One region of the Nonomuraea sp. JJY05 genome, then DNA from elsewhere that is predicted to be linked to it. Evidence: riboswitches for the same ligand, from Rfam matches in the RefSeq annotation. Region 1 holds a riboswitch; each other region holds the start of a gene.
The links. A riboswitch is a leader RNA that binds a small molecule or an ion and turns the genes downstream of it on or off. The one in region 1 is predicted to bind cyclic di-AMP.

Region 1 (4,882 bases):
CCGGCCCTTCAAGACCCACATCAACGCCTACGACATGGAGCTCTACCTTCGCATCGCGATCGAGCTCTACCTCAAGCGGCTCGTGGTCGGGGGCATCGAGAAGGTCTTCGAGATCAACCGGAACTTCCGCAACGAAGGCGCCGACTCCACGCACAACCCCGAGTTCACGATGCTCGAGGCGTACGGCACCTACCTCGACTACAACGACATGGCCGACCTGACCCAGCGGATGTACCAGAAGGCCGTCGTGGCCGCCCTGGACACCACGGTGGTCGTCCACGACGGGGTGGAGGTCGACCTCGGGATCGCCCGGTGGCCGCGCATCACCCTGTACGGCGCGGTGTCGGAGGCCGTGGGCGAGGAGATCACCACCTCGACCGGCCTGGAGGAGCTGCGCAAGATCGCCGACCGGCGCGAGATCCACTGGGACCCGAAGTGGGGTCAGGGCAAGCTCGTGCAGGAGCTCTTCGAGGCCCTGGTGGAGCACACGCTGGTCCAGCCCACGTTCGTCATGGACTACCCGCTGGAGACCTCGCCGCTGACCCGCCAGCACCGGGACAACCCGCTGCTGACCGAGAAGTGGGACCTGATCGGCTTCGGCACGGAGCTGGGCACCGCCTACTCGGAGCTGATCGACCCGATCGAGCAGCGCCGCCGCCTGGTGGAGCAGTCCCTGCTGGCCGCCGGGGGCGACCTCGAGGCGATGCAGCTGGACGAGGACTTCCTGCAGGCCCTCGAGTACGCGATGCCGCCCACGGGGGGCATGGGCGCGGGGATCGACCGGATGATCATGGCCTTCACCGGCAAGAACATCCGCGAGACCATCCTGTTCCCGCTGGTCAAGCCCACCCACTGAGCCGCGTCTTGGAGCGCCCGCCCCGGGCGCTCTACTCTCTCCTGGTAAGTGGGAGCCGGGGAAGGGGTGTGCGAGTGGCCACGAAGACGGCGGCGGAGCAGCGCGACGAGGCCCGGCAGGTCTTCGACGCCTACTTCGCCGAGTGCCCCTCCAGGAAGCTGCTCGACACCCTCAGCGACAAATGGGTCACCCTCCTGCTCACGGCGCTCTCGGAGGGTCCGCGCCGCTACAGCGACCTGTCCAGGCGCCTCGCGGGCGTCAGCCAGAAGATGCTCACGCAGACCCTGCGGGGCCTTGAGCGCGACGGCCTGGTCTCGCGCACGCTCACCCCTTCGGTGCCGGTACGCGTGGACTACGCGCTCACGCCGCTGGGCGAGAGCCTGATGCCGTTGGTGGCCGCGATCAAGAGCTGGGCCGAGACCCACATGGAGGACGTCGAGGCCGCCAGGGGCCGCTACGACGCCGCCAACGCCTGAGCGATCATCGCCGTCGCGAATCCGGCTTCCGGGCCGCCCGGTTCTCGATCCGAAGCCGCTTGTAAGCATCGCGTCAAGGTCGCCGGGGCCCGGGTCAGCGCCTGCCCGCAGTGCTCCGGCCACCCCTGTGACCACCGCGCCCCGCGCCGCTCACGCGCACCCGGAATCGAGGTCGCCCGGCACACTCGGGGCCCTCCACACGGTCGGATCCCAGGGTGGAGATTCCCCCAGTGGATTGATCACGTCGCCTTAATCAACCATCTGACCTGGGTTGTCGGATCGCATGGTCACGCCGTACAAAGCGAGCGATTGGTGGCTGATCCCATGGTGGAAAGATCACGCCATAGATGTATCGATCATGGGGAATATCCATACCACGCTGATCGAAAACTGGAACGCAGGTCAGGGTCATTCCGGAAGCCCCAATGTGATCACTCTACGTTCTGACATATCGCGAGTACGTCATATATAACGGATCATGTCAATAGCGCTCGTCAAGTGCGGCCATTGTCATGCTTGACGACCTTTCCAGGATGCGTTTACCGTCTGCGAGGAGCGGCTTTGGCCCGTCTGTGAGGTCCAAGTTCTGCTGTTGGGGGGAGGGCTCCCGATGGATGTGCTCACTGAAGGCGTTGAGCTCAGCCATGCTGATTTGGCGTTGCTGGCGGAGTTGGCCAAGGGAGTCACGGTCGATCGGGTAGGGCGGCGGCTGGATATCAGCGGGCGCACGGTTCGCCGAAGATTGCGGGGCATCTGCGATCGCATAGGCGTGGCCACAGCGATCGAGGCCGTGGCCTGGGCAGCCCGCCGCCAGCTGATCTAGCCGCGGCGGACCGCCGGGGTGCCGCGCTCAGTCGGCGATGCGCACCGCGCCGGCGAACGGCCGCCTCGCGATCGACGCGATCCGTACGACGTCACCCGTCTGCGGGGCGTGCACCATCATGCCCCCGCCGATGTAGATGCCCACGTGGTGCAGGTCGCTGTAGAAGAACACCAGGTCGCCCGGCCGGAGTTCCTCGCGCGAGATGTGCCGGCCGGCCGTCCACTGGTCGCCGGTGTAGTGCGGCAGCGAGATGCCCACCCGCTGGAACGCCGCCATGACGAGCCCGGAGCAGTCGTAGGAGCTGGGACCCTCGGCGCCCCAGACGTACGGCTTGAGCTGCTGCGTGAGCGCCCACCGCGCGGCCTCCGCGGCCTTCCCCGAGCCCGGGATCGGCAGGTTGACCCGCACGGCCCGCGTGCCGGGGCGCCCGGCCTCGCCCAGGGCCCGCCTGAACAGGCTGCTCTCGACCTTCGCGACCAGCTTCGTGATCCTGTCGCGCTTGCCGTCGAGCTCGGTGACGAGCTTCTGGACCTCGTCGATGCGGGCCGTGGCGCTCTCCTTGGCGCGGGTGGCCGTGTCCATCGCCTTGGTGAGCTGGTTGATCTCCTCGCCCTGCTCGGTCTGCAGCGCGTACGAGGTCGCGGCGCGGTTGAGGAAGCCCTCGGGGTCGTCCGAGGTGGCGAAGGCGAGGGTCTTCAGGCCACCGGTGATGTAGGCGTTCTGGGCCAGCGCGACGGCCCTCGCGCGCTTGGTGGCCAGATCCGACTCGCTGCTCGTCAATGTCTTCTGCGCCGCCTCAGCGGCCTTCTTGGCGGTCTTGAGCTTCTCCCGCTGGCCGTTGTACTGCTCGGTCAGCGTCTCGATGTCGGTGTGCAGCTTCGTGGCCTGGTTGGCGAGCTCTTTCAGCGAGGGCTCGGGATCCGCGGACGCCGGACCGACGGGGATGGCGAACAGCAGCGCGGCGACTGTGAGACTCACCACACCGATGCGGCGCGGTCGCCGAGCCCGTTCCGGAGGGCGGGCGTGCTTGCCCGCCGACTTCCCCCCACCGCTGAGCGTGGGCTTCACCAACCAGCTCCTCTCGTCGACGCCTACCGGGTTAGCTGACGGGTTCGGGCCGGAGCAGCCCTACCGAGAGACTCGGATTCACCCCGGTGGTGGCGTCGCAGTCGCCACCGGCGGTTCCCCGGCTTCCCTTGCGAGAATTGGGCGTGTCTCCCGCGCGACACGCGGGGAACATTGTCGCTGGACACTAATGCACTCCGGGTTCGTGCTCAACCAGAACTGCCAAGTCTGTAGAGGTTTCACAACCGAAGGGTCACAAGGTGATCTCGTGGGCACCCGTGCAGAAGAGGCCCTATGCCCCATTCGTCCGCGCTTTCGGCGGGCGCGAGCTGGCCGCGCCCGTCCCGTGCCGAGCTGACCACGAGATGTAACAAGATGGGCCGAGACATGGGAGTTAGGGCTGAGCCGTAATGAGATCTGTACCCTGGAGAACCATGGAGCAGGTGGCCGAGCTGACAGTGCCCGAGACCGCGGTGGTGGTCCGGCGTGCCCGCACGCCCGACGTACGCACGGTCAGGCGCCTGGTCGACACCTACGCGGGGGCGGGGCCTCGACTCCTGGAGAAGGCCACGGTGACGCTGTACGAGGACGTACAGGAGTTCTGGGTGGCCGAGCGAGGCGGGCAGGTCGTCGGCTGCGGCGCGCTTCACGTGCTCTGGGAGGACCTCGCGGAGGTCCGCACGGTGGCGGTGGATCCCGAGTGCCGGGGGATGGGCGTCGGCCACCGGATCGTCTCCGCGCTCATCCAGCAGGCCAAGGATTTGGGTCTGCGACGTGTATTCTGTCTTACTTTTGAGGTCGACTTCTTCGCGCGGCTCGGGTTCCGCCCGATTCAGGGCACGCCGGTCTCACCCGAGGTCTACGCCGAACTGCTGGCCTCGTACGACGAGGGTGTGGCGGAGTTTTTGGATCTTGAACACGTCAAGCCGAACACGCTGGGAAACACCCGCATGCTGCTCCACCTGACATCGGGTGACGTGGACCTTGACCAGATGGAAAGGTGATTGTTGATACCTATGTCGATACGTTGGGCAGCACAGGCATGTGTCCTGACACGTGCCACATGCGCACTCGAAGCGAGGTGACACGGTGAGCACCGGACAGCCGCCGTATCCACAGGACGAATCCGGCGACAACTCTGCGCCTCCCTATTACGGGCAGCAGAACCAGGGCCGCCACCCCGGCGAGCCCGACCCGGACGCGACTGTGATCGGCTACCGGGCGGACGACGCCTACGGGCAGCAGGGCTACGGCCAGCAGCCCCAGTACGGTCAGCAGCAGCAATACGGTCAGCAACCCCAGTACGGGCAGCAGCAGTACGGTCAGCAACCCCAGTACGGGCAGCAGCAGCAGTCCCAGCCCGGCTACGGCCAGCAGGCCCAGCAGGGCTACGGCCAGCAACCCCAATACGGCCAGCAGCAGCAGTCCCAGCCTGACTACGGTCAGCAGTACGGGCAGCAGCAGGGCTACGGGCAGCAGCCCCAGTCGGGACAGCAGGGCTACGGCCAGCAGGCCCAGTCCCAGCCCGACTACGGGCAGCAGTACGGCCAGCAGCAGTCCCAGCCCGGTTACGGCCAGCAGGCCCAGTCCCAGCCGGGCTACGGCCAGCAGCCGCAGTCGGGACAGCAGGGCTACGGCCAGCAGTACGGGCAGCAGCCGCAG
Region 2 (4,882 bases), on a different contig from region 1:
TATCGAAGACTTGACATGTCAGAACTTACATATCACTCTTCACATGTGAATGATGACATAAAGCCTCAAGGGCTCCTCTTGCTCGCGGTGCTCGGTGGGATGTTCCTGGCGATGCTCGACCAGACGATCGTCGGCACCGCGTTACCGCGGATCACCGCCGAGCTGGGCGGCACCACGCTCTACGTCTGGGTGGTGACGGCGTACCTGCTCACCTCGACGGTGACGGTGCCGCTCTACGGCCGCCTGTCCGACCAGCACGGGCGCAAGCCGCTGCTGCTGATCGGGATGGTGGTGTTCGTGGCCGGGTCGGCGTTGTGCGGGGCGGCGCAGGACATGCCGCAGCTCATCGCCTTCCGCGCGCTGCAGGGCCTCGGCGCGGGCGCGCTGCTGCCGCTGTCGATGGCGTTGGTGATGGAGATGTTCCCGCCGGGTACGAACGGCGCCCGCGTGCAGGGCGCGCTCGGCGGCGTGATGGGGCTGACGTACCTGGCCGGGCCGTTCCTGGGAGGGTTGTTCACCGACCACGCGACCTGGCGGTGGGCCTTCTACGTGAACGTGCCGCTCGGGCTCGTGCTGATCGCGATCGTCGCGCGCCGCCTGCCGAACCGGCCGGGCGTGGGCGGCGGCGGGCGCCCCGACTACGCGGGCATCGCGGTCTTCACCGTGGCCATCAGCGCGCTGCTGCTGGGCCTGACGGAGAAGGGCCTGGACGGCCACACCTGGACCGACGCCGCCGTGGCCGGGCCGATCGTGCTCGCGGCCGCGTTGCTGGCGGTGTTCGTGCTGGTCGAGAGGCGGGCGGGCAGCCCGATCATGCCCATGCACCTGTTCGGCAACCGCACCTACACGCTCGTGAACGCCACGTCGTTCTTCACGGCCTTCTGCATGTACGCCGGCGTGGTGTTCCTGCCGCGCTACTTCCAGGAATCCCTCGGCGTCAGCGCCACCGAGTCGGGGCTGAGGATCTACCCGATGACGCTGGCCATGGTCGTGGGCAGCGTCATCATGGGCGCGCTCATGTCCAGGACGAGGGTCTACAAGCCGTGGCTGGTCGCCTCCCCGTTCCTGCTGGTCGCGGGCGCCCTGCTCTGCCTGAACCTGACCGCGCACACCGACGGCCTGCTGCTGGCCGGCTGGATGCTGCTGATCGGGCTGGGCATGGGCCCGATGCTGTCCGGCCTGACCGTGGCCTCCCAGCAGTCCGTCGAGCCGCAGTACATCGGCATCGCCTCGGCGAACCTGACCTTCTTCCGCCAGATCGGCGGCTCGGTGGCGCTGGCCGTCGGCGGCACCCTCTACACCTCGACGGTCACCGCGGACGCGCCCGCGCACGGCCTGGCCGCGGCGCACGCCTCCGCCGCGGCGGCGGTCATCCCGTCGCTGGGGGTGGCCGGTGCGCTGCTCGCCCTGGTGGCGCTGGTGGCCATGCCGGCCAGGCGGCTGGAGGTGCCCGCCACGCCGCAGAGCAGAGTTGAGGCCAGTTTCGCGTCATAAGCGGCGTCGTGCGAAGCTGTGATAGTCCCCAACACCATGGAGGTCCTCATGGCGGATACACCGGAGTCGGAAGTCAGCGAGACTCCCGAGGACGAGATGAAGCGCAAGTTCCGCGAGGCGCTGGAGCGCAAGCGCGGCCAGCACGCGGGCTCAGGCGCGGGTGGCAAGGGCGGCGACCCATCGAAGATCCACGGGACGCACGGTCCGGCTGCGAGTAAAAGATCGTTCAGGCGCAAGAGCGGCGGCTGAGGCCGGAAATTTCAAGGGGGTGCGGCAACGCCGTGCCCCCTTTCTCTATGCCCGGGGGCAGGTAGATCTTTACACCAATTCATGACGAACTGTTTGTGTTTGTCCGGAATACGTGGTTAGAGTGATGCCCACTTACCAGCCGGTGGCGTGGACCTTACCAAGAGGGGACCAGCCGGCTGGCGCCGAATCCCGATCACTCGGGAGCCGGGGACCCACCTCCCTGGGGTGAATCCGACCGCGTGTCGGTAGGGCATCTCCACGTCCGAACCCGTCAGCTAACCCGGTAGGCGAGATGGAGAGGACGTATGCATATCTTGAATGATCACGTAGAACATCCACACAGCGTGATGACGACCGCCCTCTGAGCGGTCCCTTTCTCAGGCTCGTTTCGCGCTCCGCGTAGCTTTCCCCCTGTCAGGTGCTTTGCCCTGCTACGCCCTTTTTCAAGCGAGCGCAACCTCCCTGCCCCCTCGCGAAGGACTTTACTTTTCCATGTCTGCACGTTTTGGCCTGCGTACCCTCGCTCTGCTCACCGCCTCCACCGTCGGCGCGCTCACCATCGCCGGCACCGCGGCCCACGCCGACTCCAACACGGACGAGAAGGTCCTGCTCAAGGGCTCGACCACCGCTTCGTACTTCTGGGACGACGCCTCCGGCCGCGCCGGGGACACCGGTCTGCCCGCCAGCGGCAAGCCCATGCAGAAAGGTTTGGCCGCCAGCCCGAGCTGGCCGCTCATGACCGAGGGCTACGTGATCCACGACGGCAAGAAACTGCCCTTCTTCGTCGGCGACCGCGGCCCGGGTGTGCCCTCCAACAACGGGGTCATGCTCGACCTGGACGGCAAGACGTTCGCGGAGCTGACCGGCGGCACGTTCAACATGGAGACGCTCGGCGTCGACGGCGTCGGCGGCCAGGGGCACATCAAGGTCGACTACGTCATCACCAAGTGGGGCAACGGTCCCGGCAAGAAGAACTACCCGGTCCCGTTCTCGACCGGCGCCTGGTCCGAGCACGACGACAACCCGGCCGAGCCCCCGGTGGGCGCCGCGGCCGTGCCGCCCGCGCCGGAGGCGGGGGAGTGGAGCGCCGGCACCGGCGCCGTCGTGGCCAGCGCCGTGGCCGCGGTGGGCGGCGGCGTGGCGCTCGCCAGCGACCGCGTCCGCAATCTCCTCAAGGGCTGAACTTTACGGACGTGGACCAGAATGTCATTCTGGTCCACGTGACCACCCGCGTAGCCGCGAACGGCATCGAAATCGCCTACGAGAGCTTCGGCTCGCACGAAGGACGCCCCCTGCTCCTCATCATGGGGCTCGGCGCGCAGCTCATCCACTGGGATGAAGGGCTCTGCCAGCTGCTGGCGGACCAGGGACACCACGTCATACGGTTCGACAACCGCGACGCCGGACTGTCCACGCACTTCCACGACCAGGGCGTTCCCGCGATGGGGGCGCCCTCGCCGTATCTGCTGGACGACCTGGCCGACGACGCGGCGGGACTCATGGACGCGCTGGGCTGGCCGGCCGCCCACGTGGTCGGGGCGTCGATGGGCGGCATGATCGCCCAGGCCCTGGCCATCCGCCACCCCGACCGGGTGCTGACCCTGACCTCGATCATGTCCACTCCCGGCCCCTCGGTGGCCCCGCCCACCGAGGCCGCGCTCGCCGCCCTCATGGCCACGCCCCCCGCCGACCGCGAAGCGGTCCTGGCACAGGCGTTGCGGACCTGGTCGGTCATCGGCTCGCCCGGATACGAGCTGGACCACGACCGGATCACCCTGCTGGCCGGACTCGCGTTCGACCGCTGCTTCGATCCCGGGGGGACGGCCCGGCAGCTCGCCGCCATCATGGCCTCGGGCGACCGCACGCTCGGGTTGGCCGGGGTGCGGGTGCCCACGCTGGTGCTGCACGGAGAGGCGGACCAGCTCGTCCCGGTCGCGGGCGGCCACGCCACGGCCGCGGCCGTCCCGGGCGCCCGGCTGGTGACCTACCCGGGCATGGGCCACGACCTGCCGCGCGCGCTCTGGCCGTCCGTCGTGGCCGAGATCGCCAAGCTCACCTCCGCCTAGCCGAAGTGGGCACGGGTCTCCGAGAACGCCTGGTCCGTGCCCTCCAGCGCCCTGGCCACGTCGGCCTCCGTGTGCGCGGCCGACATGAACCAGTTGTGCCACGGATGCAGGTAGACCCCGTGCCGCAGGCAGGCGTCGCTCCACCACATCGCGACGGAGAGATCGGCGTCCCCGTCGAAGCTGAGCCACGGGATCGTCACGGGCCCCGTCTGGTTCACCACGAACCCATGGGACTTGGCCTGCGCGTAGAGCCCCTCGCGGAGCTGCGTGCCCGCGCGCTCCATGGCGCCGATGCCGTCGGTGTCGCGCAGCGTCTCGATGGTCGCCTTGGCCGCCGCCATGGCGACCGCCGAGAACCAGAACGACCCCGTCGAGTACAGCGTCTGCGCCGGTCCGCGCAGCGCGTCCGTGCCGGTGACGGCGGCGATCGGGTAGCCGTTCGCCATGGCCTTCGACCAGGCGGTCAGGTCGGGCCGCACCCCGTACGGCTCCCAGGACCCCCGCAGGTCGACCCGGAACCCGGCCCGCACGTCGTCGATCACCAGCGCGGCCCCGAGCCGGTCGGCCAGGGCGCGGGCGCCGCGCGCGAAGGCGGGCTCCACCAGCTCCTGGTCCTCGAACGAGTCGTGCTTGAACGGCGTCACGATGATCGCCGCCACGTCGCCCTCCACGGTCGCCGCCGCGGCCTCCAGCGACTCCAGCGAGTTGTAGGTGAACTCCACCAGGTCGGCCCGCTCGTTGGGCGTCGTGCCCGCCAGGGAGGGCGTGCACCAGGGGTCCGCCCCGTGGTAGGCGCCGTGCGCCATCAGGACCTTGGTCCGGCCGGTGGCGGCGCGGGCGACCATGAGCGCCTGCGTGGTGGCGTCGGTGCCGTTCTTGGAGAACATCGCCCAGTCGGCGCTGGGCACGGTGTCCACCAGCAGTTCGGCCAGCTCCACCATGATCGAGCCGGGGCCGTTGAGGCAGTCGCCGAGCGCGGCCTGCCGGGCGGCGGCCTCCTCCACGCGCGGGTGGCGGTGGCCGAGCACGACCGGGCCCCAGCTGCACATGAAGTCGATGTACTCGCGCCCGTC
Region 3 (4,882 bases), on a different contig from region 1:
ACCCGCTGGCCCGGGTCCAGGCCGCGCAGCGTCAGCTCGGCCGGCGCGCCCACGTCGTGCACGGTGATGCCGGGGCGCTCCCGGATCAGGGCCACGTCCACGGGGTCCTCTCGGCGGTGCGGGTAGTACGCGAGCGGCTCCTGGGCCGCCAGGTCCGTCAGCCAGCGCAGGTAGTGGTCGCGGTGCACGAGCCCGTTCCGGACGAGCGAGGTGCCGAGGACGACCGTGCGCTCGGCGGGCCCCTCCGCGCTGGGCGGCTGGGCGCGCAGCCAGGCGAACTGGTGGCGTACCACGTCGATCCCGGCCCGCCGTACCCCGTCCTCCAGGGCCTCGTCCACGGGCAGGGCGGTGAAGACCGACACGTCGCTCAGGCGCAGCCGCAGCGCGGCCGCCAGGCCCAGCGCCGAGCGGAGCCGGGTCGACCGGGCCCTGGCCCGCAGCAGCGGCCGGTACGGCCCCGCGGCCAGCAGTTCCAGCAGCCGGAGCGTGGCCAGCCCGTCGTCCACGATCACGATGCGGCCGGGACGCGAGGTGAGCCAGCGCAGCTGCACCCTGCCGGAGAAGGCGTCGCCGACGGCCTGCACGCGCCTGGGCATGCGCTCACGCGGCTCTGCCAGCTCAAGGCCGTCGGGCAGCCCGAGAGACCTCAGCTCCCGGCGCGTGGCCTTCAACGGTCGCAGGCCTGCGCGCGGCACGACCACCGTCTCGGGGCCGAGCACGCCCGCGTAATGGGCCTCGACGGCGCACAGCATCTGGAGCGGTGACTCCACCCAGGCCGACGCCTGTTCGACCACTCCTGTCCTCCCAGCCGGGTGATGGCCCGTTCACGACCGCTTCAAGCTAGCCCCGCCGCCTTAAGCCACCAGAAACGCGACGTGAACAATGGAGGGTATGAACTCGCTCATGCTCAACACCGACGGCGTGCAGATCCCGCAGCTCGGCTACGGCGTCTGGCAGGTCCCCGCCGACGAGGCCGCACAGGCCGTCGCCACCGCGCTCAAAGCCGGTTACCGGCACGTGGACACCGCCTCCGCGTACGGCAACGAAGAGGGCGTGGGGCAGGCCGTGCGCGAAGCTGAGCTGCCGCGCCGGAAGCTGTTCGTGACCACCAAGCTGTGGAATGCCGACCACGGCCGCGCGGAGGCGGCCTTCGACGAGTCCCTGGCCCGGCTCGGCCTCGACTACATCGATCTCTTCCTCATCCACTGGCCGGTGCCGCAGCAGGACAAGTACGTGCAGGCGTGGAAGGCGCTCGAGAAGATCTACCGTGACGGGCGCGTCAAGGCCATCGGCACCTCCAACTTCGGCATCGCCCACCTCACCCGCCTCATGAACGAGACCGACATCGTGCCCTCGATCAACCAGATCGAGCTGCACCCGTACCTCCAGCAGCGCGAGATGCGCGCCTTCCATGAGGCCAACGGCATCCTCACCGAGGCGTGGAGCCCGCTCGGCCAGGGCCAGGGCCTGCTGAACGACCCGGCGCTGGCCAAGCTGTCGGACAAGTGCGGCAAGACGCCCGCGCAGATCGTGCTGCGCTGGCACCTGCAGCTCGGCCACGTCGCGATCCCCAAGTCGGTCACCCCGGCGCGCATCGCCGAGAACATCGGCGTCTTCGACTTCATCCTCGACGCCGAGGACATGGCCGCCATCGGCGCGATGAACAGGGGCCAGCGGATCGGACCCGACCCCGACACGTTCAACATGACCTGACTCGTCTACGATCTCCCGCGTGCGGGATTTTGCGTGGGGTATAGCAGCGACAGGGAATATCGCGCGGACGGTCGGGGCGGCCATCGCGGCCGAACCGGGCATGCGGGTGGCCGCCGTCGGGTCGAGGAACTTGGGGCGGGCGCAGGCGCTGGCCGCGACGCTGGGGGCGGAGTCCGCGTACGACTCCTATGAGCGGCTCTGCGCCGACCCGGCCGTGGACGCGATCTACGTGGCGACGCCGCACGCCCAGCACCTGGAGGTGGCCGAGGTCGCCATCGCCGCGGGCAAGGCCGTGCTGTGCGAGAAGCCGCTGGCCGCCACCGTGGACGACGCGGAGAAGATGGTACGCCTGGCCCGCGAGGCGGGCGTGTTCCTGATGGAAGCGATGTGGATGCGGTTCAACCCGCTCATCCAGAAGATCGCGGCCGAGGAGCGCTTCGGCGACCTCCGCTCGGTGCACGCCTCCTTCGGCTTCGCCAAGGCCTACGACCCGCAGCACCGGCTGTGGGCGCCGGAGCTCGGCGGCGGGGCGCTCCTGGACCTCGGGATCTACCCGTTCGGCCTGGCACAGCTGTTCTTCGGCATGCCCTCCGAGCTGCGGATCACCGGCACTCTGGCGCCCAACGGCGTCGACGCGGAGGCCGGCGGCGTCCTGCTCTACGCCGGCGGGAGGAAGGCTCTCGTGGAGACTTCGTTGCTCGGGAATTACCCGAACCATGCCTGCGTTGTAGGGACTCAGATGCGGGCGGACCTCCAGGCGCCGTTCTGGGCGACGCCGCGGATTCTGCTCTCCGGGCCCTCCATGGAGCCGGAGGAGCATGTGCTCGATCCGGCTGACAACGGGTACGCCGGAGAGCTCCGCGAGGTCCGTGCCGCGACGGCCGAAGGCAGGACCGAAAGTTCGATCATGCCGCTTGACGAATCCCTTGCCATGATGGGGCTTCTGGCCGAGGCTCGCAGGCAGGTCGCCTAGCTGGGCCTTTATCGATTTGTAACCCTCTTGCCTTATGCATTACGTTTGAGGCATTCTTGAGACATACGTCCGGTTTGTCCGGACTTGTCTGACCATCGCACGACACATCACAGGACCGTCCTGTGACCGCTGAATCCGCCCTCGGGCGGAACCGGGGACCCACGTCCTTTGGGGTGAATCGGCACTTCGGTGCCGTAGGGCAGCTTCCACGCCCGAACCCGTCAGCTAACCCGGTAAGCGGTATGGAAGCAAGGAGCAAACCCCCTCGATGGCCAACTTCCGCTTTACCTCTGCTGCGAAGACCAACATCGCCCGCGCCCTTCTCGGCGCCACCGTCCTCGGATCCGCGTTCGGCGCCCACATGACCAGCGCCACCGCAGCGGAGAAGCAGCCGATCGACACGGCCACCATCGCCGACCACGCCGATCGCTCGCGCGAGACCAAGGTCAGCGTCACCGCCGACCAGGTCCTGGCGCTCGCCAAGGCCCAGGTCGGCATCTCCGAGAACGCGGCCGGCGGCGGCACCAAGTTCCAGCGGTGGTACGCCAACTCGCAGCGCGCCGCGGAGACCATCGCCCGTGACGGCGGCAGCCGCGCCCACTACCTGAACGCCGCCTGGTGCGCGATGTTCGTCTCCTGGGTGGGCGAGCAGACCGGCGCCCGCTCGCAGATCGGCTGGGACGCCTGGACCGTCGCCCACGCCAAGTGGTTCGCGGCCAACCACCGCTTCGGCACCGAGGCCAAGCCCGGCGCCGTCGTGTACTTCTCGTGGAGCGGCAGCAAGAACCTCAACGACATCAACCACGTCGGGTTCGTCGAGAAGGACAACGGCGACGGCACCATCTCGACCATCGAGGGCAACACCGGCAACGGCAAGGTCGAGGAGCGCATTCGTCCCAAGTCCCAGGTCGTCGGCTACGGCTACCCCCAGTACCGTTCCTGACCTGACTTCCCCCAGGCGCTCCATCCCCCGCGCCGCCCAACGAGCGCGCGTCCCGCAACGGGACGCGCGCTCGTCGCGTTCACCCGCGCGAGTGCGGCGGCCCGCCACCGGGGAGGACCCGAGGCGAGCCGCCCGCCACCGGGGAAGACCCCAGACGAGCCGCCCGCCACCGGGGAAGACCCCAGACGAGCCGCCCGCCACCGGGGAAGACCCCAGACGAGCAGCCCGCCACCGGGGAAGACCCCAGACGAGCCGCCCGCCACCTCGCCAAGGAGCCGCCCGCCATGCCAGCCGCGCGCAGACGCCCCGGAAGGCTGGTGCGCAGCGGGCTGCGGTGGGTCGCCGACGGGCTCTTCCCGGGCGGCGCCAACCCGCACGGCGTCCTGCCCGCCCTGCTGATCCTCCTGGCCCTCGTCACCGGCCTCGTGGACGCCGTCAGCTTCCTCGGCCTGGGCCGCGTCTTCGTCGCCAACATGACCGGCAACATCGTCTTCCTCGGCTTCGCCCTGGCCGGGGACGCGCAAATGTCCAAATGGGCCTCACCGGCGGCCCTCGCCGCCTTCGCAGCCGGCGCCTGGAGCGCCGGCCGGGCGATCAGGCGGGTTCCGAACCCGCGACGGGCGTTCGCCGCCGCCACCGCCGTACACGCGCTCCTCGTCGCCGCCGCCCTCGCCGTCGCCCTCACGGCCGGACATCGCGCGACCTGGCCCCACGCGACCCTCATCGTGCTGCTCGCCTGCGGCATGGGATTGCAGAACGCCTCCGTACGCGCGCTCGGCGTACCCGACCTGGTCACCAACGTCCTCACCACGACCCTCACGGGCCTGGCCGCCGACACCCCCGGCCGCGCCGCCCTGCGCCGGTCCGCCTCCGTGGCCGCGATGTTCCTCGGCGCCCTGGCCGGCGCCGCCCTCCACCTCACCACCGGCCCCGCCCCCGCCCTGACAGCCGCCCTGACCCTGCTCACCGCCGTCGCGCTCATCGCCCGCAGCGGTCTGAGCCGAGAAAGAACTCCGCCAGCGCCCGGGTGACCCCGGCCGGATCGTTCTCCATCGGGATGTGCCCCGCCCCGGGAACGCGCACCAGCGTCGTGTTCGGCACCTCGGCGGCGAAGCGCTCGGCGTACCGGACCTCCTGGAACGTGTCCTCCTCCCCCCACACCAGCAGCTTCGGCGTCTCATCGGCCTTGAGCGCGGGCACCAGGTCCAGCGTGTAACGGCTGTCGGCCGCGCCCGCCAGCGCCATCCACGACC
Region 4 (4,882 bases), on a different contig from region 1:
TCGCCCGCCGCTACTGGCACGAGGCCGGGGTGGAGGACCGCGTGACGCTCACGCTCGGGCCCGCGCTGGAGACGCTCGCCGCTTTCGACCAGACCGTCGACCTGGCCTTCCTCGACGCCGACAAGGGCAACTACCCGGGCTACTACGAGCTGCTCATGGAGCGCCTGCGGCCCGGCGGGTTGATCGTGGCGGACAACACCCTGCGCAGGGGCCACGTGGCGGACCCGGCGCACGAGGAGCAGACCACCGTGGAGATCCGCCAGTTCAACGACCTGGTGATGGAGGATCCGCGGGTGACCGTCCTCATGCTGCCGGTCGCGGACGGGATGACCCTGATCAGGAAGAACTAGGCGCGGCGGCCGGGCCCTCGCGGACCCGGCCGTCCCAACTAGGCGATCTTGTGGATCCAGTTGTGGGTGTCGGGGCGGGCGCCGTACTGGATGCCCACCAGCTCCTCACGCACCCGCATCGTCACCGGGCCGGGGTTGCCGTCGGCGACGCTCCAGGAGCGGTCGGCGCCCTTCACCGTGCCCACCGGCGTGACCACGGCCGCCGTCCCGCACGCGAACACCTCGGTGAGCTCCCCGGACTCGCACCCGGCCTGCCACTCGTCGATCGAGATGAGGCGCTCCTCGGTCTCCAGGCCGAGGTCGCCGGCCAGCTCCAGGATGGAGTCCCTGGTGATGCCGGGCAGCAGGGTGCCGGTCAGCGCGGGGGTGACGAGCTTGTCGCCGAAGACGAAGAACAGGTTCATCCCGCCCATCTCCTCGACGTACTTGTGCTCGTGGGAGTCCAGCCACACCACCTGGTCGCAGCCGTTCTCCACGGCCTGCCGCTGCGCGACGAACGCCGCCGCGTAGTTCCCGCCGCACTTCGCGAAGCCCGTGCCGCCGGGGGCGGCGCGCGTGTACTCGGTGGACAGCCAGACGGAGACGGGCTTGAGCCCGCCCGTGAAGTACGAGGCCGCCGGGGAGGCGATGACCATGTACTTGTACGACTTCGACGGGTAGTTGACCCCGAGCCCCGCCTGCGTGGCGATCATGAAGGGGCGCAGGTAGAGGCTGTGGCCCTCGGTCGTGGGCACCCACTCCTTGTCGGTCTCGACGAGGAGCTCCAGCGACTCCACGAACGCCTCCTCCGGCAGCTCAGGCATGGCCATCCGGAGCGCGGAGCGGTTGAAGCGGCCGGCGTTCGCGTACGGGCGGAACGCGACGATCGAGCCGTTGATCTGGCGGTAGGCCTTGAGCCCCTCGAACAGCTCCTGCGCGTAGTGGAAGACCGAGGTGGCCGGGTCGAGCGAGAGGGGGCCGTACGGCAGGAGCTTGGCGTCGTGCCAGCCCTGCCCCTCGGTGTAGTCGATCGAGATCATGTGATCCGTGAAGGTCTGCCCGAAGCCGGGGTTCGCCAGTACCTGCTCCCGCTCGGCCGCGGTGCGAGCGTGGTCGGATAGCTGCACGTCGAAGCTGAGCTTCTGAGCGATGGTCATGACGGAGGTCCTTCTCTCTGCGAATTCTGCCCAAATCTACAGAAATCTGCGGATCGGTGCTGGTGGGCGGGTGCTGCCCGGAAGACAGCCCCGTACTTCCTATTGTCTCGCTATATGGGATGGCAAGCGGCCAATGGGGCGATCAGCCCTTTTGGACGCAAAAAAGCGCCTGGCGGCCCTCTTCGGACCACCAGGCGCGTTGGAGGCTAGGCGGTCCTAGCCGGATACTCGCGCGGTGATGTCGTCACCGATCTCGTGAGTGGTGCGACCCGCCCAGCCGGCCAGCCGCTCGAGGATGTCGTCGGCGACCGCCTGCTCGACCTTGGCCGCCTCGGCGTGCAGGCCGAGGTGGTCGAGGAGCATGGCGACGGACAGGATGGTCGCGGTGGGGTCGGCCTTGCCCTGGCCGGCGATGTCGGGGGCGCTGCCGTGCACCGGCTCGAACATGCTCGGCGCGGACCGCTCGGGGTTGATGTTGCCGCTGGCGGCCAGGCCGATGCCGCCGGCGATGGCGGCGCCGAGGTCGGTGATGATGTCGCCGAACAGGTTGTCGGTGACGACCACGTCGAACCGCTCCGGCTGGGTCACGAAGAACATCGAGGCCGCGTCGATGTGGCAGTAGTCGGTCGTGACCTCGGGGTATTCCTGCGCCAGGCGGTTGACCGTGCGCTGCCACAGGTCACCGGCGAAGGTGAGGACGTTGGTCTTGTGGACGAGCGTCAGCTTCTTGCGCGGCCGCGTGACGGCCTTCTCGAACGCGTAGCGCACCACGCGCTCGACACCGTAGGCGGTGTTGAGCGACTCCTGGGTGGCGATCTCGTGCGGGGTGCCGCGCCGCATGGCGCCACCGGTGCCCGCGTAGAGACCCTCGGTGCCCTCGCGGACGACGATCATGTCGATGTTCTCGGCGGGCGTGTCGGCCAGCGGGGTCGCCACGCCGGGGAACAGCTTGACCGGGCGCAGGTTGACGTAGTGGTCGAACTCGAAGCGGAGCCGGAGCAGCAGATCGCGCTCGAGGATGCCCGGCGGCACGCTGGGGTCGCCCACGGCGCCGAGCAGGATCGCGTCGTAGCCGCGCAGCTCTTCGAGCACGGCGTCGGGCAGCGTCTCACCGGTACGGTGATAGCGTGCGGCTCCCAGGTCGTAGTGAGTGGGCTCGATCTTCGTGCCGACTGCCTCCAGGACCTTGAGCCCCTCGGCCACGACCTCGGTGCCGATCCCATCGCCGGGGATGACGGCCAGACGGATGTTACGCGACTCCATGGGCCGTACCTTACCGCGTCGTCTCGACTGACGAACACTTCATCTCATTTTTCGGACGCCCCGTTTGTCCGGTATTGCGGTTCTTTGACCGTTTCGTTAAAGTCACCGACCAGCCTAATCCGCGCAGCCGTTGCGTGGAGTCGGGGACCCACTTCCCCCTGGGGCGAGTCGGCATCCCCATGCCGTAGGGCTACTTCCAGGCCCGAGCCCGTCAGCTAACCCGGCCGGCCGTATGGAAGGACAGACCCCTGTCTCGAATCGCCATTGTCCTGGCGGCGGGCGCCGCCGGGCTCATCCTGGCCTCCCCAGCCCACGCCTCGACCAAGGTCGAGGACCCCACCACTCTGACCGGCACCCAGATCAAGGAAATCCAGGAGAAACAGGTTCCGAAGCCCGCCTGGAAGATCGCCCTCAAGTTCGCCATGAGCAAACGCGGCACACCGTACGTGTGGGGCGGCGCCAGCCCGAGCGGATACGACTGCTCCGGACTCATGCTCAGGGCGTACGAGCACGCCGGAATCGAACTCCCCCGCACCGCGGCCGAACAGTACGGCGCGTTCGGCAGAAAGATCGCCTGGGAGGACCTCAAACCCGGTGATCTGGTCTTCTTCCACGGCCTCGGGCATGTCGGGATGATCTCCCGGCCCGGCTACATGGTCCACTCCCCGCACACGGGCGACGTGGTCAAGGAAGAGCGCCTGACCTCCTGGCGCAGAGACTCCTTCGTGGGTGGCGTCCGCCCCGACCCCAAGGGCGTGCGGCTCTGGTTCAAGCTCAAGAAGGAGCGCGACGAAACGCCCACCACTCTCACGGCCACCCTGTAGGAGGCTTGCGCGCCCGCCTCCCCGCGTGCGGTCACCTGTAGGAGGCTTGCGCGGGCGCCGACCCGCGTGCGGTCACCTGTACGAGGCTTCCGCGCCCGCCTCCCCGCGTGCGGTCAGGGGAGGCGGGCGTCGAAGATGAGGTCCCACGCGCGGGTCCTGGCGCGGGCCACCGCGCCCAGCAGGACACCGCTGTCCCCCAGCGTGCTGGCCACCACAGACGGCCGCAGCGGGCCGAGCTCGGCGATGCGACCCTCGATGGCCTCGCCCAGCAGGTCCAGGTTGCGGCCCACGCCACCGCTGAGCACGATCACCTCCGGATCGAGCACGGCCGCCACCGCCACCAGCAGGCCGCCGATGCGGCGCCCCTCGGCCTCCACCACCGAGCGCGCGACGCCGTCGCCGGAGGCCGCCGCGGCGAAGATCTTCTTGGCCGTCTCCAGGCTCAGTCCGGCGGCGCGGGCCGCGCGGACCACCCCGGGGGCGGCGGTCACCGCCTCCGTGGCTCCGTGGGCCAGGGCGTCGCCGGCCGGCGGCGGGGGGTCTTCGGCCGTGGGCACGTACGAGACCTCCCCCGCCGCTCCCCGGGCGCCCACGTACAGCTCGCCGTTGATCACGATGCCCATCCCGACGCCGGTCCCGATGGACACCAGCGCGAAGTTGGACTTGCCCCGTCCCGCCCCATGCACGTGCTCCCCGACGGCGGCCAGGTTGATGTCGTTCTCGATGACGAGGTCGACCTCCAGCGCGGCGCGCAGGCGCTCGGCCAGGTCGGAGCCGGGCAGGTTGGGGGCGAACTCCAGGCGTCCGAGCGCCGGGTCGTACACGCCGGGCGATCCGACGACGGCGCAGGCGAGGGCGGGCCAGTCGACGTCGGCCTCGCGGGCGGCGGCCCGGCACAGCTGCCCGACCAGGACGGCCAGCTCGGCGGAGGTCTGGGCGGTGTTGCGCCCGTCTCTGCGGCCGGCGAAGGCGCCGCGCAGGTCGGCGATGCCGACCCTGATCCAGTCGCGCCCGATGTCGACGCCGGCGACGTGGGTGGCGGCGGCGTTGAGGTCGTACAGGGACGTGACCGGCCCCGGGCGGCCGGACACCTCGCCGACGACGTGGACGAGCCCGTCCTCCTCCAGCCCGGCCAGCGCCGCGGACACCGTGGGCTTGGACAGGCCGGTGATCTTGGCGAGGTCGGCGCGCGAGGTGGGACCGTGCTCCTGAAGATTGTCGAGCAGGCGGCGCTCGTTCAGCACGCGCAGCAGCCGCGGATTACCCAGGTCCCCCCGCATCTCACCCTCCTTTGAGGCAACAGAGCCTA

Region 2: another riboswitch for cyclic di-AMP. It lies ahead of ACFKCF_RS32735 (hypothetical protein); the one in region 1 lies ahead of ACFKCF_RS13330 (C40 family peptidase).
Region 3: another riboswitch for cyclic di-AMP. It lies ahead of ACFKCF_RS11100 (CHAP domain-containing protein); the one in region 1 lies ahead of ACFKCF_RS13330 (C40 family peptidase).
Region 4: another riboswitch for cyclic di-AMP. It lies ahead of ACFKCF_RS25850 (C40 family peptidase); the one in region 1 lies ahead of ACFKCF_RS13330 (C40 family peptidase).

Annotation. Positions count from the first base shown of each region.
Region 1 covers NZ_JBIEIS010000008.1:4,934-9,815, reverse strand. The annotation lists gene lysX (bifunctional lysylphosphatidylglycerol synthetase/lysine--tRNA ligase LysX) at 1-856, shown strand, start outside; gene ACFKCF_RS13340 (winged helix-turn-helix transcriptional regulator) at 931-1,332, shown strand; gene ACFKCF_RS13335 (LuxR C-terminal-related transcriptional regulator) at 1,943-2,155, shown strand; gene ACFKCF_RS13330 (C40 family peptidase) at 2,183-3,133, opposite strand; cyclic di-AMP (ydaO/yuaA leader) riboswitch at 3,229-3,377, opposite strand; gene ACFKCF_RS13325 (amino-acid N-acetyltransferase) at 3,655-4,224, shown strand; gene ACFKCF_RS13320 (RDD family protein) at 4,310-4,882, shown strand, end outside.
Region 2 covers NZ_JBIEIS010000023.1:36,841-41,722, forward strand. The annotation lists gene ACFKCF_RS32725 (MDR family MFS transporter) at 46-1,494, shown strand; gene ACFKCF_RS32730 (DUF5302 domain-containing protein) at 1,543-1,743, shown strand; cyclic di-AMP (ydaO/yuaA leader) riboswitch at 1,914-2,048, shown strand; gene ACFKCF_RS32735 (hypothetical protein) at 2,236-2,925, shown strand; gene ACFKCF_RS32740 (alpha/beta fold hydrolase) at 2,964-3,809, shown strand; gene ACFKCF_RS32745 (aminotransferase class III-fold pyridoxal phosphate-dependent enzyme) at 3,806-4,882, opposite strand, start outside.
Region 3 covers NZ_JBIEIS010000006.1:322,685-327,566, forward strand. The annotation lists gene ACFKCF_RS11085 (hypothetical protein) at 1-794, opposite strand, end outside; gene ACFKCF_RS11090 (aldo/keto reductase) at 892-1,713, shown strand; gene ACFKCF_RS11095 (Gfo/Idh/MocA family protein) at 1,733-2,686, shown strand; cyclic di-AMP (ydaO/yuaA leader) riboswitch at 2,804-2,941, shown strand; gene ACFKCF_RS11100 (CHAP domain-containing protein) at 2,955-3,629, shown strand; gene ACFKCF_RS11105 (YoaK family protein) at 3,914-4,660, shown strand; gene ACFKCF_RS11110 (alpha/beta fold hydrolase) at 4,608-4,882, opposite strand, start outside.
Region 4 covers NZ_JBIEIS010000016.1:75,566-80,447, forward strand. The annotation lists gene ACFKCF_RS25835 (O-methyltransferase) at 1-350, shown strand, start outside; gene ACFKCF_RS25840 (branched-chain amino acid aminotransferase) at 389-1,486, opposite strand; gene ACFKCF_RS25845 (3-isopropylmalate dehydrogenase) at 1,703-2,749, opposite strand; cyclic di-AMP (ydaO/yuaA leader) riboswitch at 2,851-2,994, shown strand; gene ACFKCF_RS25850 (C40 family peptidase) at 3,172-3,573, shown strand; gene ACFKCF_RS25855 (ROK family transcriptional regulator) at 3,687-4,853, opposite strand.